DNA from 4 places in the Chryseobacterium sp. KCF3-3 genome. Region 3 is predicted to be linked to each of the others. Evidence: riboswitches for the same ligand, from Rfam matches in the RefSeq annotation. Region 3 holds a riboswitch; each other region holds the start of a gene.
The links. A riboswitch is a leader RNA that binds a small molecule or an ion and turns the genes downstream of it on or off. The one in region 3 is predicted to bind cobalamin.

Region 1 (3,158 bases), 1.7 Mb from region 3:
GGGGAAATTGATTCCACTTTTAAAAGATCAACGTGCTGTGATCATAGATGACTTTAATTTCGATGGAACGGAAGATGTTGCGATACGAAACGGAAATATGGGAAATTATAGCGGAGCATCTTATGACGTATATGTCTTCAACAAAACAAGAATGGGGTTTGTAAAAAGCGAGGAACTTACAGAGCTGGGTTCAAATGGTCTGGATATTTTTGATGTCGATGCCCAGCGTAAACGTCTTATTTCTTATGGAAAGTCCGGCTGCTGTGATATTTTTACCACAGAATATGCTGTAATTCCGAATAAAGGACTTGACAAAGTTTTTGAAAAAGAAGAGGATATGAGTGTTGAAGGCTCTGTAAAAGTGACCACTAAAGAAAAGATAAATAATAAATGGATTACCAAAACAAAGGTATATCCGTCTGATCAATATAACAGAAATAAGAAGTAAGATGAAAATTCAGAAAGAGATTGATTTTATTCTGGCAGTAGATGCACTTAAAAACGTACAGCGAAGAAATTATAATGCAGATGATTCCCGAAGAGAGAATACAGCGGAACACTCCTGGCAGATTATTATTCTGGCTCAGATCCTTTATCCGTATGCTAAAAACCGTGCAGATATTGATTTGTTGAGAGTGATAAGAATGCTTTCCATTCATGATCTTGTAGAAATAGAAGCGGGAGATACTTTTATTTTTGACGAAAAAGCAATGGTAGGAAAGTTTGAAAGAGAGAAAGCTTCGGCCCAGAAAATCTTTGGAATTCTGGATGAACCTTTGCGTTCGGAATTTTTTAATTTATGGCTGGAATTTGAGGATGAGAAAACTCCTGATGCTATTTTTGCGTGTGGAATTGATAGAATCATGCCGTTTATCTTAAATTCTCATACTTCCGGAAAAAGCTGGACAGAAGCTGGAGTGACAGAAAGACAAATCCGAAATATGCTTGAAAATGCGATCAGAAGAGCATCGGATGAAATGGGAGAGGCTTTTGAGCTTTTATTGAATAAAAGTCTGGAAACAGAAAAAGTGCTGAAATAATTTCAATGAAAAATATAATAAAGCATCGGGCGGCCAATGGCCGCCCGATGCTTTATTATTTATAGTATCTGAATTGGTTTCTTGAATTCGTCAATCGCTACAAAAGTAAAATCACCTATAATTGCTTTTTCTCTTTCATAGGAATACATCTGTTCAGTATAAATTTCAACATTCACTTTCATACTGGTTTTTCCCACGTATGAAACTTTCCCGATCAGCTCAACAATGGTTCCGGCAGGAATAGGTTTTTTGAAATCGATCTTATCGCTGCTTACCGTTACCACTCTTTTTCTGGCAAAACGGGTTGCTGTGATAAAAGCTACCTCATCCATCAGCTGCATTGCTGTACCTCCAAAAAGGGTATCATAGTGATTGGTTGTGTTAGGGAAAACCGCTTTAAAGATTCTGGTTTCGGATGCTTCAATTCTTTCTTCTGTAGTCATATATCATTATTAATTAAAGCGATGTGAAATGATATTAAAACAACAGAATAATGACAGGAACTTATAGAATTCCTGAAACAATCCATCAGATCAATACAACTTCAAATCGCGAAAGTTACATGTTTAAGAAAAAGGCAGGTCTCCTGACTTGTAGCATCATTTATCTCCTTCCCATGCCTCGCACAGTGGATCTTTGATAAAGATTTCAGCTACTTACAGTTGCGCGACAGTCCGTGATTTTCACACGGTTCCCTTTTAATCTGCAGTGATGCAGAACCAATTTCTGTGATGAATAAGTGTAAAACTTTTCGGGTGCAAAAATAATGAATTTATTCCGGATTATGGAAAATAATCTGGCTGATTACTCTTCCTTTCTTAATCGTCCAGAGTGTAGTGTATCTGTTTTCTCCTGAACCGTTTATCATATAAAGGAAAATATTATCGTTATCAAGGGAAGTAACTCCAATGTTCTCAAAATCCATGGTAGGCTGGAACATATTTTTGATGGCTTCTCTTACAAAAACAGAACCTCTTCCGGGTTGCTGTACTCTGATGGATTTGATTTCGGTCATTCCTTCGGGAAGGTCATTTCCGATTCCCCATGGTTTTACTTTATCAATGGTAAGAATTTTTCCTTCTGCATCTTTTTCTTTTTTACGGTATCCGGCATTGGAAGGATAAATATCAATCACCACTTTGCTTCTTTGGGCAGTAGGAATCTTAGGATCAGAATTGTCTGTAAAAATAAGGGATTTTCCGTTTTTAGATCTAGATGGAGTGTAGGCAGGGAGCTGGTCCACATAGGCAATACGTCCTTTATTCACCATGCCTTCCTTATCAAGAGTTTCATAACGTACAAAAGGCTTGTCGTCATCTTGTTTCTCAGGATATTTGATCCAGATCCATTCCGTTTCTCCGGGAGCTGGTTTTACATAAACAAATACATCTCCTTTACGCATACGGATCTTGTCTACAATTTTTCGGTAATCGTCTTTATGTACACGTACATTGGCATATCCTTCTTCAGCTTTTACAACTCCAAAAGGAACTTTTGTCTGCCCTTTTACAAAGGCAATAGATAAAATACTGAAAGCGGATAAATAGAATGCTTTATTTATGAAAGTCATCATGAAAATTTTTTGATCCCTCAAATATATAAATTAAATGCTTTTCGGAAGATAATTATACCGTTGCAGTTCTTTTAAATCTTGTATTTGTTTCAGATAGCCTTCACGAAGAAGAAATATTTGGTGTGAAATATCGAGAACCTCCTGATAATTATGATCAGAAATAATGAATCCTTTATACTTAGACTGTTCAATGATTGCTGTTTTCAATGCTGTAGAAATTTTCGGAGAAAGACTGTGGAAGGGTTCATCAAGTAAAATAAAATCCGCTTCGGAATAAATAATCATTAAAGCTTCAATGACTCTCTGCTCACCTCTGGAAAGATTTTTAGGTTTCTCTGACAAAAAAGGACGGATCAGATCTGAAGTGAATAATAGATCAGTATTTTTCTTATTGCAAAAAAGAGGAATTAAGCTTTTAATGGTATTGTATTTTGGCAAGAAAGTATCCTGTGGCAGGTAGGCAATTCTGTTTTTTCTGTCGGAAATGCTTTTCAGAACTTTATCATTGTACCTTATAAACTGGGTATCGCTACTTATAGTTCCGA
Region 2 (3,158 bases), 1.9 Mb from region 3:
CAATAAGATCAGTCACATTCATATAGTATGGAGATAAAGTAAGTTTAAAATCTCCCACTTTGAACTCATTGGTCATGTCTACCTGAGTAGAAGTTTCCGGTCTCAGATCTTTATTTCCTCCCGGTTCATAATAAATGTCATTAAAGGATGGAAATCTGAAATTTTTTGACACATTAAAGCTTACATCATACCATTTTGCAGCACTCCATTTTCCGGAGAATGAATACATCAGCGGAGACTTCACATCTTCCACAAAATCTTTCTTAAATCCACCCTCAAAACGCAGGTCTTTTGTTGCAAAATATCTTAACAATCCTGAAACAGAACCAATATTTCTGCTCACACTGGATATTCCGTTCATATATCCCTCTCCTTTATTGACCTGAAACTCTCCAATGATATTAAAATTCCACTTTGAGTTCAGGAAATAATTAAAATCATTTTTAAGGATATAATTTTTCCCGGTTCCGCCACTTGATTTAGGCTGATTTAACGAACCGAAAAATTGAAAATTCTCTTCTGTATAAGCTGCTTTAAAGGAATTGCTGAACTTTGTTTTGTTCCAGTCCCAGGAAAGAAGGCTTCTTACACTCTGAGTTTTATATTTCGTTTTTGTTCCCGTTTCTTCATATACAGGAAAGCGCTGCGAAGAATCAAAAAACTGACTTTGCCACGAAATTTTATGATCGTTTGTAATTTTATAGGATGCTCCTACATTAAATGTTGTATTGTAATAACTCCCGTTTCTGTTGATATAGTTCAGGTCACTGACCTTATAATCATTTTCACTTACAGAATAATTTCCGGAAGCTTTGAAACTGAATCTATCATTGCTGTAAGATCCTTTTATAAAATTATTATAAGTGTTAAAGGAAGCGACTTCAGAAAATAAAGAACCATGGAAACCTTTATTAAAGTCAAGCGTATTATTCAGGTGAATACTTCCTCCAATGGCACCACTTCCGTATATTACACTTCCTCCTCCGGCTTTTACACCAATCTGATCATATCCGAACAAGGCAATATTATTGATATCTCCCTGCCCCAGAAAATTGGAATTGATATTAATCCCATTCCAGACAAAAGCAGTCTGCTGAGCGGTAGTTCCTCTGAAAGAAGGTGAAGAAACAGCACCACGGCCATTTTCTTTGATAAAAACCTGTGACTGAAATCTCAGAAGTTCAGAAAGATTACTGGAGTTTTTCTCGGCATCTTCCGCCGAAATTATTTTTACCGGATGAAAAAGTTTCACCCTATTCATCTGATTGTCGAAGACATAAACAGTATCGATGGCCTTCTCTTGTCCAAAAAGAAAACAGCCATACGATGAAAAAAGCAGTACTAAAGATCTTTTTATATCCATACTTTTTTACTTTTCCTCCGAAAGCAATATGTTTTTTAATTATAATTCCGGCAGGTCTCCTGACTTTCGCATTCTGCTCCTTCCCGTTATTAAACAGTGGTTTTTTGCAGAAACTTGAGTTGCGATTTACAGTTGCGGGGACAGTCCGGGAGTTACACCCGATTCCCTTTTCATTCCAAAATACTGGAAACCAAAATTTTTGCAAAGATAGTTTTTTATATGTATTCGCCAAAAACCAGGCTTTTCTATACCAACATGCTATCCTTTTGTTATATACACAAAAAAGAACGGCCGCTTTCAATATTGAAAACAGCCATTCATCCCACTACTTTACTATTTATATATGTTATTTTTTTATAAATTTATAAGCCTCCTGTTTTACTCCTTTTACAGAGTATTGTAAAATATAATCTCCTTTTGACAGCGATGAAACATCAATCTGCCCTTCTACCGTATCAAATGATTTTACCTTTTGTCCAACCATATTATAAATTTCAGCTTTCTCTATTTTTCCCTTTCCTTTAAAATATAGAATATCAGTCACAGGATTAGGATAGATTCCTATACTGTTTTTCTCTTTCACGGCATCATTGACCGATAAAAATTGAGAAGTATCCAGATAAAAAGCAATCATCTGCCCTGAAGCATTTGTCCCAGTTCCGGCAATTTTTTTTCCGTCCTGTGAAATCGCTAAAGGAAGCCCCATCGTGACTCCATTGGTAGCAATTCCTAAAGACGCGGCATAATCATTCAGATTAATTCTTCCGCTAGCAGAGGTCCAGATAAAGCCTTCCCCTGACATAGGAGGTGCTCCAAATGCTCTGTAGTACCCTATTACTTTTTTCCCATCAGCAGAAATTCCTGTTGCTCCTCCTTTGAAGCTGAAAGAAGCATTAGGATGTGTTATATAAGTAAGTCCACTTACCGCATTCCAGACATAAGGATTAGGATTTGCTGAGCCTATGATGGTATTTCCGTCTGCAGAAATTCCTCCTGCTTCTCCCACATTGTTTCCATTATTATCTGTAATAAAACTTTCTACTCCATCCTGCCATTTTGCCCCACTTCTTGTTCCGGTCGGCTCATCCTGCCAACCTACAATTACTGTTCCTGCAGCATTGATTGCATTGGCTCTGGAGCTGCGTCCGGGAACCATACTTCCCAAATCTATCATTCCGCTTACAGCATCCCATTTCACAGCATGTGCGTTCGCAGCAGTAAGAAATCCTAAACCTACGATCGTACTTCCATTGGTAGTCATGCCCCAGGTTGAACTTACACTGCCATCCCATCCAGTAGGAACAAGCCCACCTCTGTTTACCCAGGTGGAAGTAGCTACATCATAAGTTGATATTTCATTGAATCCCGTTGCTGCATTTGTAATGGATGACGATATTTTAGTTCCGTCATTCGAAACAACAGTTCTACCAGCAGCCGGATAACCGTTTGATATAGAACCAATCTGTACAAGTCCTCCCGCTGCATCCCATTTATATATTCCTCCTCCACTTGTATGCATACTTACGACTCCATTGTCTGAGACTGCTCCTACATTATAATTTCCCAAACCTATTACAGTAAGCTGAGCTTCTGCAAAACCAAATTTCAGAAAAAGACAAGCCGTCAACATTTTCATTGATACTCTGTAAAAATTTTTCATATTTTATTATATTTAGCGTTTCGAATTGGTGAAAACAATATTAATACAATATTCACCTTGTCAAAAGAAATTGGCTTTCATAATTCGTGAATTTTAAAAGAATTTAATTTTTAAAAACCTAATAACCAAACAGAT
Region 3 (3,158 bases):
ACTTCATCACGAATCGCCAAAGCAATCTGCTTACATGTTTCTGAACGAGGCTGATCATCACGGACAAAAGACCACTGTAAAATCGTAACAGGACCTGTCAACATTCCTTTTACCCATTTTTCAGTCTGGGATTGTGCATATTCAGACCAATACACAGTCATCGGAGTCGGGCGGGAAACATCTCCAAAAATTACAGGCGGTTTCACACAACGGCTTCCGTAGCTTTGTACCCAACCGTTTTTAGTGAATACAAATCCTTCCAGCTGTTCTCCGAAGTATTCTACCATGTCATTGCGCTCAAATTCTCCGTGAACCAATACATCAATTCCGATGTCTTCCTGCCAGCGGATTGTTCTCTGCGTTTCTTCTTTCAACAAGGTGTCATATTGTTCTGCGGTAAGCTCTCCTTTTTTGAATTTGGCTCTCCAGCTTCTTACTTCTGTGGTTTGCGGGAATGACCCGATGGTGGTGGTTGGAAATAAAGGAAGCTGCAATACTTCCTGCTGTTCTTCTTTACGGATTTTAAAGGTATTTATTCTCTGAGCATCTTTTTCAGTAACGGCATTCGCTCTTTGTTTTACCTGATCATTATGGATAAGAGAAGAAGTTCTTCTGCTTTCAATTGCTTTTTTATTTTCTTCGAATGCTTCAAGAATCTGTTCATTTTCCGTTCCGGATGCCAATTCTTTAAGGGTTACTACTTCTGTCACTTTTTGTTTAGCAAAAGCCAGCCAGTTTTTAATTTCAGGATTAAGATTGGTTTCAAAATCAAGGTCACAAGGTGAATGAAGCAATGAACATGATGGTGCAATGAAAATTCTTTCAGAGCCTAATTTTTCAACAGCTTTTCTGATGAATGACAATGATTTCTCATAATCATTTTTCCAGATATTTCTACCGTCGATTACTCCTAATGAAAGGCTTAAACTTTCAGGAATAACATTCAGAACCTCATCAAGTTGTTCAGGATTTCTCACCAGATCAACATGCAATGTATTCACCGGAAGGGAAACAGCAAGTGATGTGTTATCTTTTAATCCGTCAAAATACGTAGCTACAATAAATTTCAGTTTTGGGAAACGTTTTCTGATTTCGGCATACACAGAAAGATACGTTTCTTTGGCTTTTTCTGTTAAATCCAAGGCCAGAAAAGGTTCATCAAACTGAATCCATTCTGCTCCCTGATCCTGAAGTTTAGTTAAAATCTCTGTATAAACAGTAAGAAGATTTCCAGCCAGATCCAATTTATCGAAGTCTTCTTCTTTTTCTTTTCCTAATAACAGATAAGAAACCAGTCCGATAATCACCGGTTTTGCATTGATTCCAGCTTGTTTTGCTCCTGCAAATTCATTGAAAATTTTATCTGAGCTCAGTTTAAACTGTTGATTTTTATAAAATTCCGGAACGATATAGTGATAGTTGGTATCGAACCATTTTGTCATTTCCATTGCGGTAATGTCCAATCCGTCTTTCTGATATCCTCTTGCCATCGCAAAATAAAGATCCAACTCAGTATTGTTCTTTTTAAGCACCACTTCATGATAACGTGTTGGAATTGCTCCTACTACAAGGCTCATATCCAAAACCTGGTCATAGTATGAAAAATCATTACACGGGATAAGGTCTATTCCTGCTTCTTTCTGAATATTCCAGTTTTGGTTGCAGATCGTCCTTCCGGTATTCAGAAGTTCTTCCAAAAGGATTTTACCTGACCAATACTGCTCGCAGGCTTTTTTAAGTTCTCTTTTGCTACCAATACGCGGATAGCCAAGGATGTGAGTTTGCATTTTTTTAAACTTTTTAATTAAACTTATTGGGAAAGTTCTTTAAAAGGCTTCGTGATGTTTTAGCAGAAGAAGATTCAGGAAAGTCATGATATAGCAGACAGCGTAATTTCCTTTACAAAAGAAAATACTCAAATCCGATATATCATCTGTATGACCCCAAAGCTTCAGACCGCGAAAGCATTGTCAATTCAGTAAAGGCAGGTCTCCTGACTTGTAACAGTTTCCGTCATCCTTCCCGCTTTTGGCAGTGGATCTACAAGGACAGAAACCTTTGGTGTGTTACTTACAGTTGCGCGACAGCTCGTGATTTGCACACGATTCCCTATTAATCTACCTTAAGTAAAACCTTTCCTGTTTGATGAAGTATCTGTAAAGAACTGTACTTTTACCTTTGACTATGGCCATCAGTAAAAGTTTTTAATTTTGTGTAAAATTAACAATACAGAACAAAACCACAACAAACATCAAACAATTAAGCAAATTAAACTTTATAAAATATAAATAGAAGAATATAATTCTGTACATTTGACTGTTTTAATCATTTAAAAGAATAATATTCTGTGGAACAACTCGATGACAAGGATGTACAGCTGCTCAGGCTGCTCCAGAAAAATGCTAAACTGACCGTTAAGGAACTTGCAAAAGAAATCAACCTATCCACCTCACCTGTTTTTGAAAGGGTAAAAAGACTGGAACAGGATGGTTTTGTTAAAAGATATGCAGCTGTTCTTGATGCTGAAAAACTGAATCGTGGGTTTACGGTTTTCTGCCAGATCAAACTCAAAATTCACGACAGATCTGTAGGTTATGATTTTGTAAAAGAGATTCTGGAAATTGAAGAAGTTGCCGAATGCTACAATATTTCCGGAGATTTTGATTTCCTTCTGAAAGTTCAGGTAAGGGATATGAAGCATTATCAGGATTTTGTATTCAATAAGCTTGGATCTGTAGATTCCATAGGAAGTACGCACAGTACTTTTGTGATGGCTGAGGTAAAAAATAACCATGGGCTGACTATTTAACGGTATAAAACCGGAGAACCCATTTATTCTTCAATCCATTTTCTGAACGTGGAAGTATTGCTCTGGCTTGTGATAAGATGATCTTTCTGCCCTTTTATCTGAACAGAAAGTGTATTTTTATTGTATCGCTCTATTCTTTCAATATGATTTTTCTGAACAAGCTCACTCCGGTTGATCCTGAAAAAATCTGAAGGATTCAACTGCATTTCAATTTCTTTTAAAGTAGATTCATTCAACAGATGTTTTTTTCCTGCTGTATCAAAAGCAAAAACAACTCCTTCTTCTGCTCCAAAGAAAGAGATCTCTTCCGTGTTGATAAAATAAAACCCCTGGTGTGAACTGACGGTGA
Region 4 (3,158 bases), 820 kb from region 3:
TTTACAAAGATCTACAGAGAAAAAATAATTGATTTTAAAATCATAAGAAAACCGCACCAGATTGGTGCGGTTTTTTTGTTGGATTTGTATTTTAATCACTCATTTAAGTTATTTACCAAATGCTTAGACTCCTGTGGAAAGACACAATTGGAATAATGGTTTATCCATACAGTTTGTCATTCCGTAAGAATACAGCATAAGGATTCAACAACAGATGTGAGAGAAAAATTACAAACCAGATCAAAATTCCAACTGAAGGGGTAAAAATTCCCCTCCGCTGGAGGGGTGGCGAAAATTCAAAGAATTTTTGACGGGGTGGTTTTCAACAGTATATTTTACTCACATCTTCACAAAAAAAGCGACTCAAGTCGCTTTCTCTATTTCTTAACAATCTTATGGATCGTTGTATTTTCAGAGGTCTTAATTTCCACAAAATAAACTCCAGAGTTTAAAGAATGAATATCAATCTTAGTAACTTGGGAAGTCATTACTTTCTGTCCTGCTACAGAATAGATATTCACTTCTTTCAGTTTCTCAGCCGTTTCAATCTGAATAAAATCACTTGCCGGGTTTGGATAAATATTGAGTTTTTTCTTTGTCACAGAAGAAATTCCTAAAGTCAGCTGTGCTTCAGAGGGTGTAAATGGTCTTCTTAGCCCAAAGCTCAACCCAAACCAATCATTATTGCTCAGCTGAATCTGAGAAAGGCTGGCTTTTGTTTGCCAGCTTGATAGATCTTTTCCTTTATATAGCTTCCAGCTGTCTGATCCGGAAGCATTCCCTGCAAAGGAATTCAATGATAGAGTAGCAATCTGATTATTCGCTAATGCAAAATTAAAATAAGAAGCCTGAGATTGGATCAGTTGTAAAGCCTGCTCAGCATTGATACTTCCGTTGTATGTAATTCCAAAAACAAAAGAATTCGCATTTCCGTTGGCATTATCAGTTCCGAAATCAATAACGACAAGGCTTTTATTAGTTCCTGTTCCCACCCAGTTCGTAACCTGAGACGGAGTAAACCAGGCAGAACTGTAGGCTGGAACGGGAGAAGAAGGAGGAATATCGTAATGATCAAGGCCGTAAGTCACTCCATACCATTTTCCGTCCTCCAAAGGCGTATAACCTACACCATTGTTCCATGTCATGTTTGATGAACTGGATCCGGACCATGTTATCCAGCTGTCATCAACAGTAGATGTGTGATGATTATAATTCAGAATAGAAAGATATCCCGTAGGAATGTCAACCTGCATTTGGGATTCTGCTGCCACAATTGCATTGATAAGATCTTCCATCAACAGGCCATCGCCGTCAAAACGATATCCCCATGCATAAGAATTGGGAGAGCTGTCATCATTAAAATCTGCAATGAAATATGCTTTTTTAGAACCTGTTCCTACCCAAAATTTAATGTCGTTTTCTGTAAATTGGGCCGACAATACCTGCATGCAAAGCAGTAAGAAAAAAAGATAGATTTTCCTCATGATATAATTAATTTAAAGTTTTATTCCCGAAACTTATCTTCAGAGGAGAAATAATTCTTTCTCTGAATCTGGTGCTTTACGGCAGGTCTCCTGGCTCACATCTTACAGCTTCCTTCCCGGATTTTCAGGTCCAGTGGTTTTTCGTGCAGTAAGTTTAAACAGTTTACAGTTGCGGGTACAGCCCAAGATTTGAATATTATTCTCACTTGATTCCCTATTAATGAACATTGTTCAGCCTTAAAACGCTGCAAATATATCATATAAATTGATAAGTCCGTTTTGTGAATTATTTTCCTTTAAAAAGTTGATTTTCAAATTGATTAACGATTGGGCTGGATTCTTGGTTTTTCATTTTCAAACAGGTTCTTTTATTATTTATCTTCAATGCATTCTGTCTGTTCTATTGTTAAAAAACAATTATCATTGTATTTAAGATCAGTTTACAATCAAGCCCTATTTTCGCAGCCATAAAATAGCATATGAAAAAATTACTATGTTCTGTGGGTATACTGGCTGTATTGGCTTCCTGTAAAAGTGATGACGATACCACAATGATTAATCAGGATATTAATTATTCCAAACTACCTCAGGAATTTCCATTTACAAAACTGGCTACAATAAACGGTGTGGATGTTATTAACGGTGGCTTTGGTTCCGGAGCAGCTGCTCATCCTACAAGAAAGGGAGAATTTTATGTCATTACAGATAGAGGTCCTAATACCGACTTCCAGAATGGGAAAAAGTTTCTTGCTCCTAATTTTACTCCAACCATTATGCATTTTAAAATCAATGCTGACGGAAATGTAGAGGTCATCAAATATATTAAACTTAAAAATCCATCCGGACAACCTATTACAGGACTTCCAAATCCTGTAGGAATGGGAAGTACCGGAGAAGTAGCTTATGATGCTTCCGGAAATGTTTTGGGTACTGATCAATATGGTCTTGATAGCGAAAGTATTGTTGCTGCCGCTGATGGTACATTCTGGGTTTCTGATGAATATGGTCCACATATCGTACATTACAGTGTAGACGGAGTAGAAATGGAAAGAATAAGCCCTGTTGGCGTAAATACAGGACCAAGAAAACTACCAGCTGTTTTAGCAAAAAGAAGAGCCAACAGAGGAATGGAAGGACTTTGCATGACTCCGGATGGAAGAACATTGGTAGGTACAATACAATCCATGATGTTTGTTCCTAGTAAAGCATTGGCCACCAATACTACTTTAACGAGAATTGTCACTTTTGATATTATTACAGGGCAAACCAAGCAGTTTTTATACAAACAGGATGGTGGCGCTTCTGATTCGGTGTGTGATATTACAGCCATCAGCAATAATGAATTCCTGGTGATTGAAAGAGACGGAAATTTCGGTTCTCAGGGAGGAATCAAAAAAGTATACAGAATCAATCTGAGCAATGCTTCCGATGTGAACGGAGCCGATATTAATGCGGTGGACGGAATGAAAATTAACGGAAAAGCTTTAGAGCAGTGTTCATGGGATGAAATTACCAATGCAGGAATAAAAGCTGTTACCAAAACATTAGCCGTAGATCTGGTTGCAAAACTGGGTTACGAGCATGATAAATTCGAAGGAATTGTTTATTTAGGAAATAATAAACTGGCTGTTTTCAATGATGATGATTTTGGAGTAGTGGATGATGGAAACGGAA

Region 1: another riboswitch for cobalamin. It lies ahead of ACKTTZ_RS01275 (acyl-CoA thioesterase); the one in region 3 lies ahead of metE (5-methyltetrahydropteroyltriglutamate--homocysteine S-methyltransferase).
Region 2: another riboswitch for cobalamin. It lies ahead of ACKTTZ_RS02040 (TonB-dependent siderophore receptor); the one in region 3 lies ahead of metE (5-methyltetrahydropteroyltriglutamate--homocysteine S-methyltransferase).
Region 4: another riboswitch for cobalamin. It lies ahead of ACKTTZ_RS15090 (T9SS type A sorting domain-containing protein); the one in region 3 lies ahead of metE (5-methyltetrahydropteroyltriglutamate--homocysteine S-methyltransferase).

Annotation. Positions count from the first base shown of each region.
Region 1 is NZ_AP035792.1:269,479-272,636, reverse strand. Features, by position in the region: gene ACKTTZ_RS01285 (XAC2610-related protein) at 1-448, shown strand, start outside; gene ACKTTZ_RS01280 (HD domain-containing protein) at 450-1,040, shown strand; gene ACKTTZ_RS01275 (acyl-CoA thioesterase) at 1,100-1,483, opposite strand; cobalamin riboswitch at 1,599-1,779, opposite strand; gene ACKTTZ_RS01270 (hypothetical protein) at 1,813-2,613, opposite strand; gene ACKTTZ_RS01265 (ATP-binding cassette domain-containing protein) at 2,644-3,158, opposite strand, start outside.
Region 2 is NZ_AP035792.1:440,048-443,205, forward strand. Features, by position in the region: gene ACKTTZ_RS02040 (TonB-dependent siderophore receptor) at 1-1,363, opposite strand, end outside; cobalamin riboswitch at 1,395-1,573, opposite strand; gene ACKTTZ_RS02045 (T9SS type A sorting domain-containing protein) at 1,710-3,023, opposite strand.
Region 3 is NZ_AP035792.1:4,146,044-4,149,201, reverse strand. Features, by position in the region: gene metE (5-methyltetrahydropteroyltriglutamate--homocysteine S-methyltransferase) at 1-1,787, opposite strand, end outside; cobalamin riboswitch at 1,966-2,152, opposite strand; gene ACKTTZ_RS18470 (Lrp/AsnC family transcriptional regulator) at 2,348-2,809, shown strand; gene ACKTTZ_RS18465 (LytR/AlgR family response regulator transcription factor) at 2,833-3,158, opposite strand, start outside.
Region 4 is NZ_AP035792.1:3,330,058-3,333,215, forward strand. Features, by position in the region: gene clpP (ATP-dependent Clp endopeptidase proteolytic subunit ClpP) at 1-28, shown strand, start outside; gene ACKTTZ_RS15090 (T9SS type A sorting domain-containing protein) at 378-1,484, opposite strand; cobalamin riboswitch at 1,547-1,739, opposite strand; gene ACKTTZ_RS15095 (esterase-like activity of phytase family protein) at 1,964-3,158, shown strand, end outside.